Regions from separate parts of the Rhizobium sp. P2_G2 genome, predicted to be linked through region 2. Evidence: predicted binding sites of a transcription regulator. Region 2 holds the regulator's gene; each other region holds the start of a gene.
The links. Region 2 encodes PhoB, which activates phosphate uptake and scavenging genes when phosphate is short. Its sites were predicted from a motif close to TGTCATNNANCTGTCAT; they were not measured.
Positions count from the first base shown of each region.

Region 1 (6,007 bases), on a different contig from region 2:
GCTTCCTGCTGCTGGTCATCTTCGATGCCGAGATAAAAATCCTCAAGGCCGAGATCCGAGAGCCCGGCGCGACGCGACAGCACATACCATTTGGCCGCCTCGATCGGGTCCGGCCGGGTGCCGATGGCATTGATGTAGAGATAGGCGAGCTTGTTCATCGCCACGATATTGCCATTGTCGGCGGCGCGCTTCATCCAGACAAAGCCGGTATCGTAGTCGCGATCGCCAGCGATGCCGTTGATGTTCCAGACGCCCATGTCGTACATGGCGGTGTCGAAGCGCTGGTCGGCGGCCTGTTCGAGCCAGTAGCGGGCCAAATCCTGCTTTTCCTTCGGCACCGGCAGGCTGACATAGAGTTGCGACAGCGCATATTGCGCATCCGGAATGCCCTGCGTCGCGGATTTCTCGTAATAGGGCAGGGCATCCATCAGGCCCTTTTCGCCCGGTGTTCGAGCGACTTTGAGCTGGGCCAGGTTGAACTGGGCTTCGGCATTGCCGCCATCCGCCGCCTTCTGCATCATCTCGTCGGCGAGCTTGCGGTCGCGCTTGATCAACCGGCCTTCCATCAGCATCAATGCATATTTGAATTGGGCATTGGGGTCGCCGGCGCGTGCGGCCTGCTCGTACCAGAACAGCGCATCGGATTCGTTGCGCCGCACGCCGAGACCGCCGTCCAACAATTCCGCCACGAGCGTCTGCGATGCCGCGTCGCCACGCTGCGCCTTCGGCAGCGCGAGGTTCATGGCGGTCAGATAGAGCCCGCGCTGAAAGGCGCCAAAGGCATCGTCGACCTTGCCGGAATAAGTCTTCTCCTTCGGCAGGTCCGGAAGATTGGCGCCCATACGATCGAGCACATTGAGGCCTTGCGAGGGCTTTTCGACGTCGTCGATGCTCGGTAGCGTCAGGACGTCCGACTGCTGTGCCGCCGGATCGGGCAGCAGCCGATCGCTCTTGCCGATCTCGTCACTCTCCTGCTTGAGCTTGTCGACATTGACCGGCTTGACCGGCGTCACCTTGACCAGGTTCGAATCGGCGCGCGCGCCAAAAGGCACGAGCGCGGCCAGGAAAACCGCCCAAATTACCCGCTGTCTCATCATCCGCTGCCCTGCCATGATCCGGCTTTAAACCCCAAAGCGTGGCGCTTTTTGGTCAAGCAGCGCATTCGCCTCCTGAATAATGGTAGCGGCGCGTTCCGGCTCGGCGAAGACTGCCAGACGAAGGGCGGCGAACTCCGCCCCCATTTCGGCGACCGCCAGCACTGAGGCCGGATCGGTGCCGCCCATGACGATGCAGGGGATTTCGACCATCGACGCCCACCATTCGGCAAGTGCCAGATTCTTGGGATGTGCCTCGGGCTTGATGTCGCCGTCGAGCTTGCCGAAGAAGATGTAGTCGGGCTGCAATTCGCCGATCTCGAGTGCGCGGTGGCGTTCCTGGGCGTTGCCGCCGCCGACGATCAGTTTCGGCGTGAATTTTTCGATCGCCTCGGCCAGCGGCTCGACGCCGCCGGCGATGTGCAGGCCGTCGGCCTTGGCCCGGCCGGCCACCCGGCTGTCGCCGGCGATCAGTGCTGCAGCACCTGCCTTCTGGATCACCGGCACCAGCGATTCGGCGATCTTCTGGAAGATGCTGTCATCAAAGCCATATTGCGGCACGATCACCGAGGCGACGTCGCCGCCCTTGAGCGCGTCGCCCATGACGCGTGCCGCCTCGGCGGGGTCGGCGATCTCCGGTGCGACAAGAACCAGGCGGCAGCGGTTTTCAACTGTTGACATGGATGATGTGTCTCGATTCCCTGCTTTGCAGATCAGGCGTTCGGCTGTAGTCCTTCACTGACCCAGCCGTGTTTCTCCATGCCTTAACTCCCCGAAAGCAAACGATCAACATGCACATCGACGCGAGCTTCTATTTCATCGCCATACCGGCGGTCGTTCTCGTCGGCTTGAGCAAGGGTGGCATGGGCGATGCGCTGGGTCTGCTCGGCGTGCCGATGCTCTCCTTTGTCGTGCCGCCGGATCAGGCGGCGGCGATCCTGCTGCCGATCCTGATCGTCATGGACGCTGCCGCCCTCTGGACCTGGCGGAACAACAACAATGGCGAACTGCTGAAGATCATGCTGCCGGGCGCACTGGCGGGCATTGCCTTCGGCTGGCTCACCTGGGCCTTGGTGCCGCATTACGCCATGGAAATCATCATCGGTGTCGTGGCGCTGAGTTTTACCGCACGCTTCTACTATAACCGCTATTTCGCCCGCGCGGTCGAGGCGCCGCCGCGGCCGCATACGATCGCGCGCGCCGGCTTCTGGAGCACGCTGTCGGGTTATGGCAGCTTCGTCGCCCATGCCGGCGGTGCGCCGTTCCAGGTCTATGGTCTGCCGTTGAGATTGCCGCCGCGCGACTATACCGGCGCTGCGGTCCGGTTCTTCGCGATCCTCAACGCCATCAAGCTCATTCCCTATTATGCGCTCGGTACGCTCGACATCAGCAATCTGAAGATTTCAGCGACGCTTTTTCCGTTAGCGCCGCTGGCGACGATTGCCGGCGCCTATATGGTGCGGCGCATGCGGCCGGATTTCTTCTATCCGTTCATGTACCTGATGTGCGCATTGGCGGGGGCGAAATTGTTCTACGATGGCACGGCGGCGCTGGCGAAGGCGCTGATGTGACTAAGCGGGGAATCGTTGGCTTGCCAACGATTCCCCGCTTAGTCCTTTGTTTTGTAGCAGGTTCTTGCCGAAAAACCGCGGGACACTTTCCGGACCGGCTTGGTTTTCATGCGCTGCGAAATTTTTTAAGTGCAACGCACAAAAAGTCTTGTCCTTGAAAAAACTCTGGCTTAGCTTCGTCGCCGATGAGCGATCCATTCACGGCCATTTCGGATTCAAACCGACGCTTCCTGCTCGAAGAGCTGAGACGGGCGCCGCGCACAGTCAATGAACTGGCGTCGCTTCTGCCCGTCAGCCGTCCGGCCGTGTCGCAGCACCTGAAGGCGCTGCTCGATTGCCAGATGGTCAAAGTCGAAACCCAAGGCACACGGCGAATCTATGCGATCAACCCGCAGGGTTTTCAAAAGCTAGGTTTTTGGTTGGATCAGTTCTGGGCTTGAGGGCTTGGCCCTCGTTTCCTCCCCGGATTTATCCCTGTTTGCGGCGTCGGCCGCCAGATTCGACTTCCTGTGAAATCTTTACTCGTTCAGCGTCAGGAAGCCCATCCGGCGGCCTTGCGCGGGTATTCAACTAGTGGCGCGTGTTCAAACGCAGGCGTTCGATTTCATCCTTGATTTTCAGCTTTTGTCTCTTTATTTCCGCGATCTGCGTGTCGCCGGTTGAGGGATGCAGCATTGCGGTGTGAAGTTCTGCTTCAAGATCGCCATGTTTCTTTTCAAGCGTCTCGATATGAGCCTCAAGTGACATAGGCTGGTTCCTTCCCGTTCTTGCCCACATCCGGCCATCCATCCCGCCGGATGTTTCAGGCTGCAACAGTGCCAATGTGACACGTAAATGACGATTTGTCGAAGGTGATTTCTCCCTAAAGGAAAACTTCCCGTTACCGACAGAATTGTGATAGGGACAAAACGATGCAGATACCGGGAATGTCGCCATGTCCCGGGCTGAAGGAGAGTGGGGAAGGGACTTTATGGCCGACCAGGAGCAGGCTGAACTGAGGCTGAATGCGGCGAGACTGCGGCAGGAGCACGAGGACTATGACGTCGCGATCAACGCCATGATCGCAACCGGCTGCGACGCCTTGAGGGTTCAGCGGATGAAGAAGAAGAAGCTCTCAGTGAAGGACAAGCTGGCGCAAATCGAAGACCAGATCATCCCCGACATCATCGCCTGAACGAAAGGCCGCAATGCCGATTTCCAAGCCCACCGTCGCCATCATCATGGGAAGCCAGTCGGACTGGGAGACCATGAAAAATGCCGCAGACACGCTGGACGCCCTTGAAATTCCTTATGAAGCGCGGATCATTTCGGCACACCGTACGCCCGACCGGCTGGTGAATTTTGCCAAGTCGGCGCGTGATGAAGGTTTTAAGGTGATCATTGCCGGCGCAGGTGGTGCCGCGCATCTGCCGGGCATGACGGCGGCGATGACGCCGCTGCCGGTGTTCGGCGTGCCGGTGCAATCCAAGGCGCTTTCGGGACAGGATAGCCTGCTATCGATCGTCCAGATGCCGGCCGGCGTGCCCGTGGGTACGCTGGCGATCGGCCGTTCCGGCGCCGTCAATGCGGCCCTTCTTGCCGCCGCCGTGCTTGCGCTTTACGACGACGACCTGGCCGAGCGTCTTGACACCTGGCGCGAGGAACAGACCGCCTCGGTGGCTGAACATCCTGTGGATAAGTAGATGAAAACCCGCACCATCGGCATTATCGGCGGCGGTCAGCTGGGCCGCATGCTCGCCATGGCCGCCAGCCGGCTGAACTTTCACACCGTCATTCTCGAGCCGCAGGCGGACTGCCCGGCGGCGCAGCTCGCCGATGCGCAGATCGTCGCCGCCTATGACGATCGGGCTGCCTTGGCCGAACTTGCGCAGCGTTGCGACGTCGTGACCTACGAGTTCGAGAACGTGCCGGTGGAAGCCGCCCGCCATCTCGAAAAGCTGGTGCCCGTCTATCCGCCGCCGCAGGCATTGGAAGTGGCGCAGGACCGGCTGACCGAAAAACAATATCTCAATGCCTGCGGCATCGTCACGGCCGGTTTTCGCGCTGTCGACAGCCAGGAGGACCTGGAGAACGCACTGGCCGAATTCGGCGGTGTGGGCGTGCTGAAAACCCGCCGGCTCGGCTATGATGGCAAGGGCCAGATGGTTTTTCGTGCCGGCGATGCGTCCGAGGGCGCTTTTGCCAGGCTCGGCGGCGTGCCGCTGATCCTCGAAAGTTTCGTGCCGTTCACGCGCGAGATTTCAGTGATCGCGGCGCGCGGGCTCGATGGACGCCTCGAATGCTATGATCCGGCAGAAAACGTGCACCGCAGCGGCATTCTCTTCACCTCGACCCTGCCGGCCGCGATCAGTCCGGCCGTTGCGGGGCAGGCGCGCGACGCTGCACTCAGGCTGCTCTCGGCACTCGACTATGTCGGCGTGCTGGGCATCGAATTCTTCGTCACCGAAAACGAGACGCTGATCGCCAATGAGATCGCGCCGCGCGTGCACAATTCCGGCCATTGGACCGAGGCTGCCTGCGTCATCTCGCAGTTCGAGCAGCATATCCGCGCCGTCGGCAACCTGCCGCTCGGCCATCCGGCGCGGCATAGCGATTGCGTCATGCAGAACTTGATCGGTGATGAGATCGAGGACGTGGCTTTGCTGGCGCAGGAGAGGGAGGTGCTCATCCATCTTTACGGCAAGGCGGAGGCGCGGCCGGGGCGGAAGATGGGGCATTTTACGCGACTGACGGGGCGACGGTCGTAAAGCACGGCCCACCGCGGACACGGAGGTTCCTAACAAACCCCGCCATCCCCTTCCCCCACCCCGCCACATAAGCTAAAGCGGCGGGCATGACAGATTTCGCCATTCTTCTCGGCGGCCGCCTGATGCGGACGGACCGCCTCGACAGACAGCTTCGCGATGCCCGTTTCATCGCCGCCGATGGCGGGATGGCGCATGCCGAGGTGCTGGGCGTCGAGCCGGATTTGTGGGTTGGCGATTTCGATTCCACGCCACCCGAGTTGATCGAGCGCCACCCTCACGTCAAGCGTGAATCCTATCCTGCTGAAAAAGCGCTGACGGATGGCGAACTGGCCGTGGCGGCGGCACTCGATGCCGGCGCGGACCGGCTGATCCTGGTTGGCGCGCTCGGCGGCACGCGGTCGGACCACGGGCTCGCCCATCTCGTACATGCGCTTTCGCTCGCCGAGCAGGGCCGCGATGTGTTGCTGACCTCGGGTGATGAGGAGGCTTATCCTGTCATCGCCGGCTGCTTCAGTTTCGACCTGCCCGCCGGCAGCCTGTTTTCGATCATCGGCTTTTCCGATCTCACCGATCTGACGATCGGCAACGCGCGCTA
Region 1 covers NZ_JBFUFF010000006.1:197,267-203,273, reverse strand. The annotation lists gene AC1D06_RS08080 (tetratricopeptide repeat protein) at 1-1,094, opposite strand, end outside; gene AC1D06_RS08075 (thiamine phosphate synthase) at 1,122-1,775, opposite strand; gene AC1D06_RS08070 (sulfite exporter TauE/SafE family protein) at 1,886-2,665, shown strand; gene AC1D06_RS08065 (ArsR/SmtB family transcription factor) at 2,851-3,105, shown strand; gene AC1D06_RS08060 (YdcH family protein) at 3,236-3,412, opposite strand; gene AC1D06_RS08055 (YdcH family protein) at 3,636-3,839, shown strand; gene purE (5-(carboxyamino)imidazole ribonucleotide mutase) at 3,853-4,347, shown strand; gene AC1D06_RS08045 (5-(carboxyamino)imidazole ribonucleotide synthase) at 4,348-5,412, shown strand; gene AC1D06_RS08040 (thiamine diphosphokinase) at 5,499-6,007, shown strand, end outside.
Region 1: AC1D06_RS08060 (YdcH family protein) is a predicted target of PhoB. The motif match lies at 3,489-3,505, and genes of this name have one in related genera.

Region 2 (6,007 bases):
GGATGGCGCCGCCATTGGCGATGGCGCCGGAGAGCAGCAGCGGGCCGTCGAACCACTCGCGGATTTCCTGCACCAGGGCGAAGGGCGAGAGCCGGCCGGCATGGCCGCCGGCGCCGGCGGCTACGGCGATCAGGCCGTCGGCGCCCTTGCGGATCGCGGAATTGGCGTGGCGGTTGTTGATCACGTCATGCAGCACCACACCGCCATAGGAATGGATGGCGGCATTGACCTCGGGCACGGCGCCGAGCGAGGAGATGACGATCGGCACCTTGTATTTGACGCAGAGGCCGAGATCGTGCTCCAGCCGCTTGTTGGTGGCATGGACGATCTGGTTGACGGCGAAGGGGGCGGCCCGGCGGCCCTCGCCCTTGGCATTGTGGGCGGCGAGCGCCTCGGTGATTTCGGCCAGCCATTCGTCGAGCTGGCTTTCCGGCCGCGCATTGAGCGCCGGAAACGAGCCGACAATGCCGGCCTTGCACTGGGCGATCACCAGTTCCGGATGCGAGATGATGAACATGGGTGCGGCGACCAGCGGCAGCCTGAGATCGTCGCGGAGAATGGCGGGGAGCATGATAAGGTCCGGAATGCGCTAAGTTGGCGGCAGCCTATCCCTGGAAAGATGGTTTGTTCAACCTTGTATTTTCGTCGCGTGCGTCAGACCGCCATTTTTTGGCTGCAAAGCCGATATTAGCGGGGGAGGCATTCGGCTCGGAACTTGAAAAGGTGCTGGCGAATGATTACCCAAGGGTCATAATGAGAATGTCCCGCGTATCGAGGTATTTTAAAGCGTGAGTGGACTGGAACAGGCGATCCGCAACGCTCTGGACAGGGCCGAAAGGTCCAATCCGGAAATACGCGCGCGTATCTATCAGTCGGCGCGCAATGCACTCGATGCCGGCCTGCGCAAGCAGGACATCCACGACATGACGGTGATCGAGCGGCAGCGGCAGCGGCTGGAATTCACCATCCGCGCGATCGAGGACGAAGAACTCGAAAAGCTGCGCATGTCGGCGCGGCTCGACAAGATTTTCATCGAGAACACGCCGTTCGAGCCGCCGGAGGCGGTGCCTGAGCCCGATATCGCGCCGCCGGCGCCGGAGCGGTTCGTCGATGCGCCGCCGTCGGCCTGGCCTGAGCCGGCTCAGCCTTCACGGCGCGAGCCGCCGATTGTCGAGCCGGTGCGCCAGGCGGCGCAGCCGGTCACGCCCATGGCGGAGCCGGTCGTGGCGCGCGCGATACCGCCGGAGATCGAGGAAGACGGCGCGTTTTCCGATTTTTCGGCCACCCGCGATGAGCGCGCACCGTCCAAAGCCGGCGCAAGAACGCGGCGGGTCGAACCGGTGATCGACGCACCTTTGGTCGCCGAAGCGCGCGGCAAGGGACGGGCGCAAAATATCCGGCATGAGGAAGAGGATCCGGCCTGGGCCGAGCCTTCGACGCCGGAAGGGCGCAAGGTGGCGCCGCAGAAGCGTGCCGCGCGACGCCGGCGCGGCTCCTGGATCGTGTCGCTGTTCGTCTATTGCGTGCTGCTGGGCGTCATCGGCTTCGGTGCCTGGTGGGCCTATGCGACCGGCATGATCGGTGCGGCCATGCATGGCGGCGGCGATTTCGATTTCATCCCCAAGCAATTGCAGAGCGAGGATTTCGATCCGAAGGTGCCGCTGAAAACCCCGCTCGATCCGCTGCGCGGCTTTTCCGGCGATTGGGTGAGCGTGCTCAAGCCCGGCGACACCAGTGCGGTCAAGCCGGCGTCGCAGGCCAAGGTCAGCGACGTCACCGACAGCGACGGCAAGGCGATCATGATCATCTCGAATGCGCCGGACCAGGATGGCGAAGTGCGGATCGAGGTGCCGGCCGATGTGCTGAAGAATCTTGCGGGCAAGACCTCGACGCTGGCTGTGACGCTACGCGCCGATGGCGACAAACCGTCGCAGATCTATATCCAATGCGCCTTCGCCAGCCTCGGCGATTGCGGGCGGCATCGGTTCACGATCTCCAATGAGCGGGTGGATGAGCTGATCCAGGTGAAGTTTGATGGCAAGCAGGCGCCGAACGAGCCGGGGTTTGTGATCATCAACAGTGATCTGACTGGGCAGGGGCGGGCGATCCGGCTTTATGGGATCAGGATTGGGCCGGGGGCTTGAGCTGAAAGCAATGGCGCCTGGCGCCACCCCCCTCTGTCCTGCCGGACATCTCCCCCTCAAGGGGGGAGATTGGATGGGGCGCTCTTGCTGCCCCAAATTCCCATCGTGAATTCACTCTTCGTTGGCGATGTGGAGCGGTGAGCAAGCCTCTTGCCAATCTCCCCCCTTGAGGGGGAGATGTCCGGCAGGACAGAGGGGGGTGAACCGCAAACGCCAACGAAGCGAACGGCCAATCACACTTCCATCGCATACCCCGCACCGCGCACGGTGCGGATCACATCCGGCATGTTCGACAGATTGAGCGCCTTGCGCAACCGCCCGACATGGACGTCGACGGTGCGTTCGTCGACATAGATGTCGTGGCCCCAGACGCCGTCGAGCAGTTGCGAGCGGGAGAACACCCGGCCCGGCGACGACATGAAGAATTCCAGCAGCTTGAATTCCGTCGGTCCGAGGCGGATTTCGCGGGAGCGGCGGTGGACGCGGTAGGTTTCGCGGTCGAGCTCGACATCGCCGCATTTGAGGATCGAGGAAATGGCGTTGGGCCGCACCCGGCGCAGCATGGCCTTGATGCGGGCCATCAGTTCCGGGGTCGAGAACGGTTTGACGACATAGTCGTCGGCGCCGGTCGACAGGCCGCGGACGCGCTCGCTTTCCTCGCCGCGGGCGGTGAGCATGATCACCGGCAGGCGCTCGGTTTCGGGGCGCATCCTGAGCCGACGGCACAATTCGATGCCGGACACGCCGGGCAGCATCCAGTCGAGCAGCAACAGGTCCGGGACGCGCTCCTGCAGGCGGATATCCGCCTCGTCGCCGCGCGGGATCACCTCGACGTCATATCCCTCTGCTTCGAGGTTGTAGCTGAGCAGCGTGCCCAGCGCTTCCTCGTCTTCCACAACCATAATTCTCGGCTGCATGGTACTCTGCTCCGTCGGCAATCACGCCTGGCGCGTGCCCCGCGCCCAGGCGGCTGCGATTGTTACTACCGGCATAGTCTCGTCCGATGCCGGCGCTGATGATCGGCGGCCAGGGACGCCATTGGCGGCAGCTGGCCGAAATGCGCAATCGGCATCACTGGCCCGGCTGCACCACGGAAGCCGTATTGTCTTCCTTGACGCGTTCGCCGGTCGGCTGTTCGCCCGTCTTCATGTAGTAGATGGTTTCCGCGATATTGGTCGCATGGTCGCCGATGCGCTCGATGTTCTTGGCGCAGAACAGGAGATGCGTGCAGGGCGTGATGTTGCGCGGGTCTTCCATCATGTAGGTGAGCATTTCGCGGAACAGCGAGGTATAGACGGCGTCGATCTCGCCATCGCGCTGGCGGATCACCTCGGCCTTTTCCGCCGAGCGGGTGGCATAGACGTCGAGCACGTCCTTGAGCTGGGTCAGCGCCAGTTCGGAGAGATGTTCGATGCCGCGGGCGAGCGGCCGCGGAATGCCGGTGGTCTGCACGGCAATGACGCGCTTGGCGTTGGATTTGCCGAGATCGCCGACGCGTTCGAGATCGGCGGCGATGCGGATCGAACCGACGATCTCGCGCAGGTCCGACGCCACCGGCTGGCGCTTGGCGATCATCAGGATGGCGCTGTCGCCGATATCGCGCTCGGTCTGGTCCATGATCACGTCTTCCGAGATCACGCGCTGCGCCAGCGCCGAGTCCGACGTGACCAGCGCCTTGACCGAGTCGGAAACCATCTGCTCGGCCATGCCGCCCATTTCGGCGATGCGGCGGGAAAGGTTGGCCAGCTCCTCGTCAAAGGCGGAATAGATGTGTGCGGTCATCAATAGTCCTCCAACCGGCGGGCGGCCGGCGCGGTTTTGGATCGGCCGAAGCGGCCCCTATGTCCTGGGCCGCCGGTTATCCGGGTTGGCAAGGAACATAGGGTCGGCCAAGTTTTCATTAGCCGCTTTACGCCAGGGTTTTATGTCAAAGTCACGAAAGATTTATGACAGACTAAAGTGCTGAAAAGTCAATCCTTTCGGTCGAGCCGGAGGGATTGCTGCGTTTTTGTCAGAAGCGCACGGTGAATGTGCTGCCGCGGCCGAGTTCCGATCGGATGAGCAGGCGGGCGCGGTGCCGCGTCAGGATGTGCTTGACGATTGCCAATCCGAGGCCGGTGCCCTTCTTCGAGCGACTGCTCTCGACATTGACGCGATAGAAGCGTTCGGTCAGGCGCGGGACCTGGTCTTCGGGAATGCCGGGACCGTAGTCGATGACACTGACCTCGATCGGCTGGCGCGGCTTTTCGATCAGCGTCACGTCGACGATCTTGCCCTCCTGGCCGTATTTGCAGGCGTTCTCGATCAGGTTCTCGAACACCTGGGTCAGCTCGTCGCGATCGCCGCTGACATTGATGGCATGGTCGGGCAGATGCCGCTTGATCTCGACGCCGAGGTCGGTTGCCAGCGGCGCCAGCGCATCGCAGACCGAGCCGATGAGCGGCACCAGGTCGACGGCGTCCTCCGGCGCGACGCGCGCCTTGATCTCGAGCCGCGACAGCGACATCAGGTCGTCGACCAGGCGCGACATGCGGGTCACCTGTTCGAGCATGATCGTCAGGAACCGTTCATGCGCCGCGGTGTCGGTGCGGGCCGGGCCGAGCAGCGTTTCGATGAAGCCGCGCAACGAGGCCAGCGGCGTGCGCAATTCATGCGAGGCATTGGCGACGAAGTCGGAGCGCATGCGATCGATGCGGCGCGATTCCGAAATGTCGCGGAAGATCAATACATAGAAGCGGATCGCCTCGCCCTCTTTCGTCTCCGCCGGGATCATCCGCACCTGGAAGATGTTTTCGCCCGGCAGGGTGTCGGCATATTCGGTCATGCCGTTGCGGCCCGACGCGATGGTCTCGCGGATCATCTCGATGATCGCCGGCAGGCGGATGCGGGCCGAGATGTGCTGGCCGGGCTCGATCTCGCCGAAGGCATGCCGCGCGGACGGGTTCTGATAGATGACATTGGCCTTGGGATCGAGCAGGTAGGCCGGGCTGTCGAAGCCGGCAAAGGCCGATTTGACGTCGCAGAGCGGCTCCGGCGGAGGCGTGGGCTCCTGTTCAGCGATCGGCACCGTGGGCGCGGTGGCTTTGATCCACAGCGACGGCAGCACGGCAAGGATCATCACCGAAACGGCGATACGGGAATTGGTGCCGGCCGCGATCAGCGCGGCTGCGCCCAATAGGACGGCCGCAAGGTTGTATTTATGACCCAACAGCCAATCAGTGACTGCTTTCAGCATGCGAATCCCCGGCACTGCGAAAATTAAAACGTCCTTCTATGGTCTGTATGTAACAGCTTTTTCACGCTTTGCTTGAATTCACATGATGATTATGTCCATGTCACTGACAGCATGTCTGCCGGAAGCGGTCGCCGGTTTCGGGACAAGGACATGCACAAAACAAAGAACCGCGCGCATGGCATGAGGAGGAGTGGAATGGCCGTCGAAACGGATATTCCCGCGGTCGACGTCAAGATCGACGGCAAGAAGCGGCAATGGGATATCGACGATCCGGTGCTGCCGGCCTGGATCGATGACAAGGCGCTCGAATCCGGCGGTTATCCCTACAAGAAGAAGCTCGACGACGACGAATATGAGGCCGAGCTGGAAAAGCTGCAGGAAGAGCTGGTCAAGGTGCAGCTCTGGCAACAGAAATCCGGCGACCGGGTAATGTCCTTGTTCGAGGGGCGGGATGCGGCCGGCAAGGGCGGCATCATCCATGCCATCCTCTCCTATATGAATCCGCGCAGCGCCCGCGTCGTGGCGCTGAACAAGCCGACGGACACCGAAGCCGGCCAATGGTATTTCCAGCGCTATGTGTCGACCTTCCCGACGCGCGGCGAGTTCGTCAACTATGACCGCTCCTGGT
Region 2 covers NZ_JBFUFF010000002.1:36,653-42,659, forward strand. The annotation lists gene AC1D06_RS02490 (NAD(P)H-dependent flavin oxidoreductase) at 1-571, opposite strand, end outside; gene AC1D06_RS02495 (hypothetical protein) at 789-2,144, shown strand; gene phoB (phosphate regulon transcriptional regulator PhoB) at 2,378-3,061, opposite strand; gene phoU (phosphate signaling complex protein PhoU) at 3,216-3,929, opposite strand; gene phoR (phosphate regulon sensor histidine kinase PhoR) at 4,156-5,379, opposite strand; gene ppk2 (polyphosphate kinase 2) at 5,575-6,007, shown strand, end outside.

Region 3 (6,007 bases), on a different contig from region 2:
GCAACGAAGCCGAAGGGCGCACCCGAGATCAGCAGCGCCCCCGCCGCACCGATAATGCCAAGCGGACCTGTCGCCAAAACCAGCATCGCCTTGCCGAAATGCTGCAGCTGGATCATCAGCAGGATGATGATGACGGCCAGCATGACCGGCGCCTTGGCCGCGATCGACTGTTGGCTGGTCACCGAATCCTCGAGACTGCCCTGCACTTCGATACTGTAGCCGGCCGGCAGGCTGTCGCGCAGCGGCTGCATGTCCTTATACATCTTGGAAACGACATCGTTGGACTGCACGCCATCCGGCAGCGTCGCACGGACGGAGATGGTCGGCAGGCGGTTGCGCCGCCATTCGATGCCCTGCTCCATCACAGGCACCACCTTGGCGACCTGCGACAGCGGCACGAAAGTGCCGTTGTCGGTCGGAATAGAGACGGAGTCGACCGAAGTCAGCAGCTTGCGGCTCGCATCCGGCTCACGGGCGACGATCGACACCGTCTCCTCGCCATCGCGAAAATCGTCGAGCGGCGCACCGGACATGGTCTCCTGCAGCATCTGGCGGATGCGCTGCGAGGTGACGCCGAGCGCCCTCGCCCGATCCTGGTCGACCACCAGCTTCATCGCAGGCACCGGCTCCAGCCAGTCGTCATGGATGGCGCCGAGCAGCGGGTTTGCGGCGAACTTCGCCTCAACCTGGTCGGCAATCTTACGCACTTCGGCACGATCCGGACCCATGACGCGCATCTGCACCGGCCAGCCGGTCGGCGGGCCGAGGAAGAGACGGTCAACCTTGCCGCGGATCGACGGGAAGTCCTGGGCGAGGATGGCACGCAGCTTGACGATCAGCCGTTCGCGGGCCGGCTCGTCATTGGCCATGACCAGAAGCTGGGCGAAGTTCGGATTGCGCAATTGCTGGTCGAGCGGCAGGAAGAAGCGCGGCGCGCCCTCGCCGATATAGGTGGCGACGAATTTCTTGTCCGGATCGGGCATGATCTTCGTTTCCAGCGCCTTGGCCTGGGTCTCGACTTCCTTGATCGACGTGCCCTCGGGCAGCCAGAGGTCGACCAGGATTTCCGGCCGCGACGACTGCGGGAAGAAGTTCTGCGGGATGAACTGGAAGGCCCAGAGGCTGGTGGCGAAGGTGCCGAGCGTCAAAAGCAGCACGATCACCCGATGCCGGACCGCCCAACTCACGGTATGCCGCAGGCCACGATAGAAGCGCGTATCGAAGACATCGTGATGCTGGCCGGCATGCGCCCTTTGCTTGAGGATCATGTTGCCGAGCCAGGGGGTGAAATAGACCGCCACGAACCACGACGTCACCAGCGCGATGCCAACGACATAGAAGAGCGAACGGACATATTCACCGGCCGTGGAGGCGGCAAAGCCCACCGGGATGAAGCCGGCCGTGGTGATCAGCGTGCCGGTCAGCATCGGGAAGGCGGTAGAGGTATAGGAAAAGCTTGCGGCATCGACCTTGCGCAGCCCCTCCTCCAGCTTTCGTTCCATCATCTCGACCACGATCATCGCATCGTCGACCAGGAGGCCAAGTGCGATGATCAGGGCGCCGAGCGAGATGCGCTGCAACTCGATGCCAAGCTCGAACATGATGCCGAAGGTCGCCGCGAGCACCAGTGGGATGGTGATGGCGATGACGAGGCCGGAACGCCAGCCGATCGACACGAAGGAGACGACCAGCACGATCGCCAAGGCCTCGCCCAGCGCTTCCATGAACTCGCTGACCGCGTCGGTCACGACCTTCGGCTGGTCGGCGATCTGATGCACCTCGACGCCATAGGGCAGCGACGCTTCGAAGCGCTTGTAGGTCTTCTCCACGTTGGCGCCGACATCGGTGACCTTGAAGCCCTTGGCCATGACAACGCCGATCTGGACGCTGTCCTCGCCGTCGAAGCGATATTTACGCTGGTAGGGATCTTCTAGGCCTGATGTCACGGTGGCGATGTCACCCAACCGGGTGACCTGGCCGCCGGCCATCAGGCGCAGGTTCTTGATGTCCTCGACCTTGTCGACCGCACCCTCGACCGAGATGCGCACCGAGCGCGTGCCGGTGTCGACGCTGCCGGCCGGGTCGATATTGTTCTGGCCCTTGATGGCATTCTGCAGAGCGGGGATCGTGATGCCGCGTTCGGCCAGCGCCTTGGAGGAAACGTCGATATAGATCTTCTCCGGCTGGTCGCCGATGATGACCGCCTTCTCGACGCCCGGCGTCGTCAGCAGCATGTCGCGCGCCTGGATGGCGAATTTCTTCAGCTCGGGATAGCTGAAACCCTTGCCGGAGAGCGAATGCAGCGTGACGAAAGTGTCGCCGAACTCGTCATTGAAATAGGGGCCGAGCAAGCCTTGCGGCAGGTCGCTGGAGATATCGCCGACCTTCTTGCGCACCTGATAGAAGGCGTCGGCGACGTCGGCGCTATTGGTGTCGCCCTTGATCTGGATGGTGATGATCGCATTGCCGGCGCGCGTGAACGATTTCACCCAATCCAGATGCGGCACTTCCTGCAGCTTGCGCTCGATCTTGTTGACGACCTGGTCTTCCATGTCCTGGATCGAGGAGCCCGGCCAGATCGCCTGCACGACCATGACGCGGAAAGTGAAATCCGGATCTTCCTTCTGCCCCATATTCATCAGGCCGAACACGCCGGTCAGGATGATCAGGCCAAACAGGAAGCGGGCGATGGAGGGATGTCCGATGGCCCAGCGGGACAGGTTGAAGGGCTGCTTGCCCTCTTGGGAAACAGATGACATCGGCGTGGTTCCGCGTTGCGAGGATCGTGGACTGCGGGCGCGCTCGGCGCGCCGCGCGTGCTAGAAGAGATCAGCCGTCATCTTGCCGATGATGTCAGGCAATTTGACCTTGAGGTTCTCGGTCATGAACTGCGTGCCAGCCGAGACGACGATGTCGCCGGGCTTCAACCCCTGGGTGACGCCGACGCCATCGCCGGTGAAATCGGCGACTTGCACCGACCGGGCGTGCACCGTGGCGGCCGTGCGGTCGACGGTCCAGACGATCTTACCGCCGTCCCTCTCCGCCAGCGCCGACAGCGGCACGGTGATCTGATCGGCACCAGCCGCGACATCGGCGACCACATTGGCGGTCATGCCGATCAATACGCGCGGATCGTCCGGCAGGCTGACGCGGACCGAGAATGTCCGCGACTGCGGGTCGGCGCTTCCAGAGACTTCCCGCACCTTGCCATCGAGCGAAAGCGTGGCGTCCGACCAGAAGCTGACCTTGACGCCCTTGCCAGGCTTGAATTCGGCAATGTCGTTTTCGGGAACGGCGATCTGCACTTCCTTCTCATCGTCGGCGACGACGGTCAGCACCGGCGTGCCGGCGGCAACCACCTGGCCACGATCGGCGTCGATGATCGTGACGATGCCGTCTCGGTCGGATTTCAGCTCCGCATAGCTCATCTGGTTCTTCGCCTGGTCGAGCGATGCGGCGGCCGCCGTGCGGGTCGCAGCAGCCTGATCATAAGTCAGCTGCGCCTGTTCGACCTGCGCCTTCGGCACGGCATCCTTGGCAAACAAGGTGTGTGACCGCTTGTTGGCGATATCAGCCGTCTCGACCGCCTTTTGTGCCGCATCGAGATTGGCCTGTGCCGAATTGACGGCCAGTTGGTAGTCCGTCGCATCGATGCGGGCAACGACCGTGCCCGGCTTCACCCGGTCACCGACATCGACAAGGCGCTCGGTGATCTTTCCGGCAACGCGAAAGCCGAGATTCATCTCGGTGCGCGATTTCACCGCACCGGAATATTCGAGTTCGCGGACATTGCTGGCCTTGGCGATTTCGACCACCTTGACCGGGCGAATGACGGCCGCCGCATCGTTTTCAGCTTTCTTTTCACTGCATGCGCCAAGCGCCAAAGCGCTCACGAGGAGAATGCCAGCGGCGGTTGCCCGCGTCATGCTTGCGAGATCGAGCGAATTCATATCCGCCTCCATTGTTATTTCTTCAGGGCTTTAAGTGCGAAGTCGATCAGTTCGTCGGGCGTGGCCCGGTTGGTCTTGTGCAGGCATTGGGCGACCATCTGGGGATGGCAAAGGATCACGGTAGCGGCGCCGAAGCAGCGCGACGCCGAATCCGCATCCATCTGGCGAAACTCGCCGCTCTCGATGCCTTCACGGATGACATCGGCAGCAAGGTCGTGGACACGATTGATATGGGCATCGATGACATGCCAGTCGCGTTCCAGGGCCACGACCACCATTTCATGAACCTTCTCGTCGTCCATCATGGTTTCGAGCGTCATCTTGTGGAACGCGTGGATCCATTGCCGTAGCCGTTCCTCGGCGCTGATCTTCTGGCTGAGGATCGATCTGGCGATATTATAGGCCTGCAGCAGCATCCGGCCGCAGACCGCCTGGTGGATCTCCACCTTGGAGGCAAAGAAGCGGTAGATATTGGCCGGCGACATGCCCAGATCCTTGGCAATGTCGGCGACATTGGTTTTCGAATAGCCATAATGGCGGAACAGCCGCTCGGCGCTGTCGAGGATGCGGGTGACGCTTTCCTGACGCTGCATCTCGGCCGGCGTGTCGAGAATTTCGATCATGGAGATCGCCTTCGATTTACGAGTGACGAATTTCAATTTTCGTCACTTATAATATGACTGACAAAATCCGTCAATATGTCAAAGCCAAGAAATTTTTGCATCTGCGAACGGTCACGCGATTGTCACATCACTGTCGCAAACTCCTGTTTCTGTCTGGCGAAACAGGAGGGTGCGCCCATGTCTATGGATCATCAGGAACAGCTCGAACGCATCAAGGCCGAGATCGCCGACAGCTTCGACGAAGAACTGGAAATGCAGATCGAGGAAGACCGTCTCGACGAGTTGGTCACCGAGGGCATGACCCAGCCCGCCGAACAGACGCTCGAACGCAAGGTCTATTTCCGCGAGCTCTTCCGCCTGCAGCATGAGCTCGTCAAATTGCAGGATTGGGTGCAGCACCAGAAGCTCAAGGTCATGGTGCTGTTCGAAGGCCGTGATTCGGCAGGCAAGGGCGGCGCCATCAAGCGCGTCACCCAGCGCCTCAACCCGCGCGTCTGCCGCGTCGTGGCGCTCCCGGCTCCGACGGAGCGCGAGCGCAGCCAGTGGTACTTCCAGCGCTACACGGCGCATCTGCCGAGCGCCGGCGAAATGGTGCTGTTCGACCGCTCCTGGTATAACCGTGCCGGCGTCGAGCGCGTCATGGGCTTCTGCACGCCTGACGAACTGGAAGAATTCTTCCGCTCCGTGCCGGAATTCGAGCGCATGCTCGTCCGCTCCGGCATCATCCTGATCAAATATTGGTTCTCGATCACCGACGAGGAGCAGGAATTCCGCTTCAACATGCGCATCCACGATCCGCTGAAGCAATGGAAGCTCTCGCCGATGGACCTCGAAAGCCGCGTCCATTGGGAAGACTATACCAAGGCCAAGGAAGAGATGCTGGCCCGCACCCATACGCCGGAAGCACCCTGGTGGGTCGTCGAAGCGGTCGACAAGAAGCGCGCCCGCCTCAACATGATCAGCCACCTGCTGGGCCGGATCCCGTATGATGACGTCGAGCGGCCGGAAATCGTCCTGRCGGAGCGCATTCACCATTCCGACTACGTGCGCCATCCAGTGCCGCAGGAAATGTACGTTCCCGAAGCGTATTGACCGAAAACCCTTTCGGCGCGATCGCATCTTGCAATTTTCCCCACCGGCGCGGCCATCGCGCCGGCTTTTTTATGGGGCTCGCTCATCCCGCCAATCCCGCAGCATACTCCACGGAAGCAAGGCGTTCGGCGCATGCCGCATCAATCCATGCGCAGGGATGGCCTTGGCCTGCCCATAGGGAATCGGCAGATCCCTCGGCTCCGTCCCGGCCGCCCAGTCGGCAATCACCTTCCCCATTGCCGTCGTCAGCGTGATGCCGCGCCCATTGCAGGCAAATCCGGCAATCATGTCCGGCCCGAGATCGACGAGATGCGGCAAAAAGTCCGGCTCGACGGCAGCCAT
Region 3 covers NZ_JBFUFF010000078.1:15,130-21,136, reverse strand. The annotation lists gene AC1D06_RS32260 (efflux RND transporter permease subunit) at 1-2,759, opposite strand, end outside; gene AC1D06_RS32255 (efflux RND transporter periplasmic adaptor subunit) at 2,820-3,950, opposite strand; gene AC1D06_RS32250 (TetR/AcrR family transcriptional regulator) at 3,965-4,573, opposite strand; gene ppk2 (polyphosphate kinase 2) at 4,751-5,665, shown strand; gene AC1D06_RS32240 (NAD(P)/FAD-dependent oxidoreductase) at 5,735-6,007, opposite strand, start outside.
Region 3: ppk2 (polyphosphate kinase 2) is a predicted target of PhoB. The motif match lies at 4,694-4,710, and genes of this name have one in related genera.

Region 4 (6,007 bases), on a different contig from region 2:
GATCACCTCCGGGTCGACCTTGTCAAATGCTGCATCGAATTCCGCTTCGCTTGCCCTCAGGCTGCCGATATTGACATCGGCTTTGTCGAGATCGCGTGCGAAACGCACCAGCGCTGCGTCGCCCTCCGTCCGCACCGCCTCGATGATCGGCTTCACCTTGTCGATGAAACCGGAAAGGTCGGTTTCAGAGCGTTTCAGCAAGTCAGCGCGGCCGGCTTCGTCGAGCGTGGAGAGATCATGGAAGGAGACGTCGGACATCGGAATTTCCTTGGGACTGGGTCAGATCGAGGCGAGATAGCCGCCGTCGATGGGGATACAGGTGCCGGTGATGTAGGCCGAGGCATCACTGGCGAGGAAGACGACAGCGCCCGCGACATCCTCCATCGCTCCGAAGCGGCGTTGCGGGATTTTCGCCAGCATCGCCTGCTGCCAGTCCTCGTCCTTGTAGAACATATCGGTCATGGCGGTGCGGAAATAGCCGGGCGCAATGGCGTTGACACGAATGCCGAGGCCGGCCCACTCGGTGGCCAGCGCGTGGGTCATGCCCATCAGGCCGGATTTGGAGGAGCCATAGGGTACGGCGGTCGGCACGCCGACATAGGAGGTGAGCGAGCAGAGATTGACGATCGCACCGCCCGTGCCGAGATCGCGCATGCAGCGCGCGGCTGCCTGGGCAGCGAAGAAGGCGCCCTTGAGATTGGTATCGACGATCTTGTCCCAGAGCAGCTCGTCGACATCGAGCGACGGCCGCACATCCTCATGGCCGGCATTGTTGACGAGAATATCGAGCCCGCCCAGTGCATCGGCCGCTTCGGCAATCACGCTGCCGCAGGCTTCGACATCGCGCACGTCGAGTTCAAACGGATGAACCGAGCGACCGAGCGCTTTTATCCGGCGGGCGGTCTCCCTCAGAGACTCGACGTCGCGCGCGGTGATCGCAACATCGGCCCCGGCGCCCGCCAGTGCCTCGGCAATCGCCTGCCCCAGGCCGCGGCTGGCGCCGGTGACGATCGCCTTACGGCCGGAAAGATCGAAAAGTGCGGGAATATTTTGCAATCCAAGCCTCTCGCATTCGCATCGGGCGGCATAGGATCACCTCCGGCAAAAACTGTCCAGATGGATTTGGCGAGGCGGAACGTCGGATTTTCCAAGGCGACGCATTGCTCGCTTGGAGACGCTGCCCTCTTCACCCCGCCAAGCAGGCGACCGGTCCTCGGTCAGCGTCCGGCATCCAAGCGTTCCAGACAGTATCGGTCGACGCCCCTACTCTACCGGCTCCACGACACCGGTCGCCGTATTCTCCGGCACCGCGCGCCAGACCGCCCGGTCGAGCGGGGCGATGACCGGATTGCGGCCCTTGGCGTAGCTCTGCTCGCCGACGACGAGGCGATAAGCCTTGTCGAGCATGAGCGCGCGCGTCGCCGACGGGTCGGTGAATGCGCCGATATGCTTTGCCAGCGCGGCGATTGCCTGGTCGTCCGCCTTGCCGTCCGGAAAGAAGTGCGCGATCGCCTCGGTATTGGCGCGGAACTCGTCTGAGCCGTGGTTGCGCTTGAGATAGGTGGCATATTCTCCGCCGGAATTGACCGCCGGCCGGTCCGGCTGATCGCCCAAGGCAAAACCCTGGTTCCAGTGGAACCAACCCCGGCGCGGCTGGTCCAGCTTGCGCGCGTAGGAGAAGATCGTATCCGTCGGGCGGCCGATGCCGGCATGGCAGCCTGCACAGGTCAGGCTTTCCTCAAACGTCTGCGGGCGCAGCGTGCCGCCCGCATCTTCGATAAAGCCCTGATAGCGCCAGCCGGTGCCGGTGGCGATGCCGGATTCCACATCACCATGGAAGGTTTCCGGACTGTCCGGATTGTCGTGTTCTTCGCGCAGCTCGTTCATCGCCTGTTCGAGCAGGGATGAATATGTCCGCCAGCCGGTCTTGCGGGCATAGCGCAATTCCTTGAGGCGGGCGGCAGGCCTGACGGAACCGTCTGCGGCGACATCGAGATAGCGCAGGCTGTGGATGAATTCGGTGCCCTCCGGAAACAGGCCGGCCGCCAGATGCACCTTGCCGGCCGCCAGTTCCAGACGCGCCCGACCGACATAGGACATAGTGACACCATGGCGCGGATCGAAGGCGTAGACGACCCGGTGGGCGATGGCCAGCCTGCCGTCGCGGTCGAGGTCAACACCGAGAGCCCGCTCGTCGACCTGACTGATCCCGACATCGGCGCGCTTGACCAGTGCCTCTATGACGGCGAGGTTGACGTCGTAGACCGCCCAGTCGGTCGCGCCGTCCTCGCGCTCGCGAAATGTTTGCGGCAGGCGGATCATGACGTCGTCGGCCGATCCATTGGCGGGCAGAAAGGAGCCCGGCAGGGGCAGGTAGCCATAGGCGCGCCAGCCGGTTCGCCTTCCGTCCGGCGCGATGTCGAAACCTTGGCTGTCGAATGAAAAATAGACGTCGGGACGGTAGCCGGACCATGCGCCATCGCCGTTGACGTCCCAGCCCGCCGGCGGATGCTCCAGGCGTCCGGCGAGTTCCGGCCGGCCCATGCCATCATGGTAATTGTCGGTGCGGACATAGGCGAGGATATCGCTGTCGGGGATCACTGCGATCGCCGCCCGGCGGTCCACGAACAAGTTCGGCCAATGGTTGGCCAGTGCCGGATCGGAGAAATCGTAATGGGTCTGCAGATCGCTATCGTCTGCATAATTCGGCTCCGCAGACTTGATATGGCAGGCATAGCAGGGATTGTGCACCAGACCGCTGGTTTCGGTCCGCGTATAGCATTGCGGCGGGATGTAGGCGAAAGGGTTAGCCGGATTCTCCGAACGCAGATCCGTGAGTTCGCCCGGACTGGCGGCAACGGCAAATCCTGCGGCAGCCATGGACGAAATGGCTGCCGCAAGCACCGCCCGCAAATGTGCGCGCGTCATTGTCAAGACCTGTCTCCGGATCAATCCGCGAGCGCCGGCATCGGGCCGATATAGCCCATATAGGCCTTGGAATCGGCCGGCGAACGGAGTTTGTCCTCGTCCGATTCGCCATACGGATGTTGGACGACATTCATCAGATAGGCATGACCCTGGACGTTCGGATAGATATAGACCGAGGTCGTTTCCGAGCCGTAGGGGGTCGTCTCGATGCGGGTCAGCTTCTTGGTGTCGAGGTCCATCGACCAGATGGCATCGTTCTGGTGGCCGCTTTCGGTATCTTCGCCGATGATCAGCGTGTTGTGCCCCGGCACATAGGTGAGGTTGTCAGGGTTGGCGAGACCGTCCATGTCGCAGGTATTGCCGGCGAACGGGCTGCTGTCCGGATATTTCGTCGGCTTGCCGGTGATCATCGCCTTCATGTTGGTGGCGACGAAATCCTTGTCGAGATCGAGCGAATAGACCCCACCGCATTCATTATAGGCCACCTTGATGTGGTTGGCCGACGGCAGGTCGAAATTCTTGGCCGCCTTGCCCTTCTTGGACATGTCTTCCATGCCGTTGGCGATCTCGCTGATCGAGATATAGAGACGATGGTGGTCCGGATCGTAGGTGACGCCCTCCTCCTTGCGGATTTCTGTCGTGGCGCCCTTGATCGCGGCATAGCGTCGGGTTTCGAGGCGCGAGGCGGCGAACTCCATGCCGTCCTTGACCTTCAGGCATTCCTTGACGCCATTGGCTGAAGAACCGGTGAAGCCTGCAGGACATTGGCCATCATCACCCATCTTGGCGGTTGCAAAAATATCGGAGAACTTGGTGTCCTTGTCGATGAGCGCCTTGACATCGGCCGATTTGCCGCCGCCAAGATCGACCCAGATGAGATTGGCGGCACCGCCGTTCTCGGCGCTCGTCTGCTCCCACTTGGCGGCATAGAGATGGCCCAAATCAAGCTTGCCTGCCTCGTCGGCGACGAAGCGGAACAGGCCGACATTGGTGCCGTCATCGGTCATGTAGACCGTCTTCCGGTCAGGCATGACATAGCCGAGTTCATGCGAGAAGCGGCCCATGGCATAGTGCTTCACAGCCGTGCCCTTGCCGGAATCATCAACGGAGATTTCGGTGATGAAGCCGTAGCGGTAGGGGTTGAAGACTTTGCGGAAGCCGTCCATGTCGGCGGACGCGCTCATCGCGTCATAGCCGAAATAAAGCGCCATCGGCTTGGCATAATTGTCGAGCTTGGAAAGCGTGGCGGTCGTTTCGATCACTTCGGCGTCCGGCTCATATTCCTCGCTGCCGAGATGCGTGCCCCAGGGCGTGACGGAACCTGCGCAGGGAACCCAGAGACCGCCGAATTCGGCAAAATCGACCGGCGATGTCTTGACCGCCTTGAGCTCGCCGCTGTCGCCATCCTTGGCGACCTCCGTGACATAGATTGCCGCCGGCCGCGTCTCGAAATGCGAAACGACGTAGAGTTTGCCGTCCTTCTGCAGGATGGAGGAGAAGTCCGTGGCGTTGGAAATCATCGGCGCCCCGTCATTGCCTAGGATCGGCTTGCCGGACTGATCGAGAATGAGGCCGAACGTGCCGTCGCCAATCTTGTCGCCGGAACGGACGAGCGGCGTGAAGCCGATCCTGGCGGCTTTGCCGTCGACCGTGACCGCGGCGGTGGCGCGGACTTCGCGCTTCTCCTTGTCCGTGACCGGCGCTTCGATGCCAGTGAAGGTCATCGATTCGGCGGCGAAGCTGTTGGCATGGCTAGCGGACAGCGCGATGGCTGCCGTCGTGGCGAGCAACATGGTTCTGATCATCGTCGTGGATCCCTGACGGTTGCTGAAGGTTCAGTACTGCTTGATAAAACGCAAGCTTGTGACAGGTTAGGCTGGTCACCTGACAGCGATGTGACGGACACAGCACGCTTATAGCAAATTCGTCATATTCAACAATCAATCACGACCGCGCGTGCGGCTACCTGCCGGTCGTCGCGGCCTTCGAGCCGCTACGGCAATCATGCATCCCGTTCAAAGCCGAACGGGTGCGGGCGGGAAAAAGGTCGGGCGTTCGAACGGGTACCAGGCTGGATATGCGCCGCCGATAAGACTATTCGCCCCGGAAAAGCGCTCGGGCAATGACGGTTATTTCGGCAGGCTTGCCGACAAGCGCCTCGCGAAAGCGCGGCGGCAATTCTGAAGGGTTTATATTCGAAACGAAGACATAGGGAATGGCGCGCCTGGAAAGATCGTTGACGATCGATATCGATGTCTCTTCATTGAGCTTGATGTCCAAAAGCGCTGCATCGACCTGGCGCGATTGCAGCAGCGACAATGCGCGTGCTACCGTCGGCACCGGACCGACGACGATTGCGCCGGCATTTTCAAGGTCGAGGCACATTGTTTCGGCGATCAGGAACTCGTCCTCGACGACCAGAACATGCTTGCCTTTGAGTTGATCCAAAGCGGTCGTCATTCACAAATTCCTGTTTTCGCGTCTCAAAATCAGCCGCGGACGTGGAGATAAACACTGAGGCCGGTCATTAAGTCCAGTAAATTGTTTTATTACCTCGCGGCGACCCGCCTCTGTATCATTGCGGCCGGCAGACTAGCGGTTTGTTAAGCCTGAAAGACGGCAGTCAACTTGACATGTTTCAAAAACGCATCGCGTCAATTCATTTTTAGCCTTCTCTTCCTACCATGGTTTGCGTGAATTTGGAGGGACAACCATGGAACCCGGAACCTCACCCAAGCCGAACTATCTGAGCAAGGAAGAGTCCTTCATGTACGACCGCGAAAAGCGGTTTGCCATGGAAGAGACGATGAATGCGGCGCGCATCGAATATACTGAAAATGCGGTGAAGAATCTTGCAGCCCGCCGCTGCGACCTGATCGCCATTTCGAAGAGCGGCGCCATCCTTGCCATCAACACCAAGTTCAGCCTGCCGAAGCAGTTCTATCTCGACGTCCCCGATGCCAAGGTCAACCGCGTCGGCTGCACGCTGATGCGCGTCAACGCCAATAATACGATCGAGGTGCGCTTCCTGAGCATGATGCCGGACCGCGACCTGGACCGCATCTTCGTCTATTCGACG
Region 4 covers NZ_JBFUFF010000008.1:34,022-40,028, reverse strand. The annotation lists gene hisD (histidinol dehydrogenase) at 1-258, opposite strand, end outside; gene AC1D06_RS09300 (SDR family NAD(P)-dependent oxidoreductase) at 280-1,047, opposite strand; gene AC1D06_RS09295 (hypothetical protein) at 1,264-2,934, opposite strand; gene AC1D06_RS09290 (PhoX family protein) at 2,949-4,733, opposite strand; gene AC1D06_RS09285 (response regulator) at 5,023-5,388, opposite strand; gene AC1D06_RS09280 (hypothetical protein) at 5,642-6,007, shown strand, end outside.
Region 4: AC1D06_RS09290 (PhoX family protein) is a predicted target of PhoB. The motif match lies at 4,813-4,829, and genes of this name have one in related genera.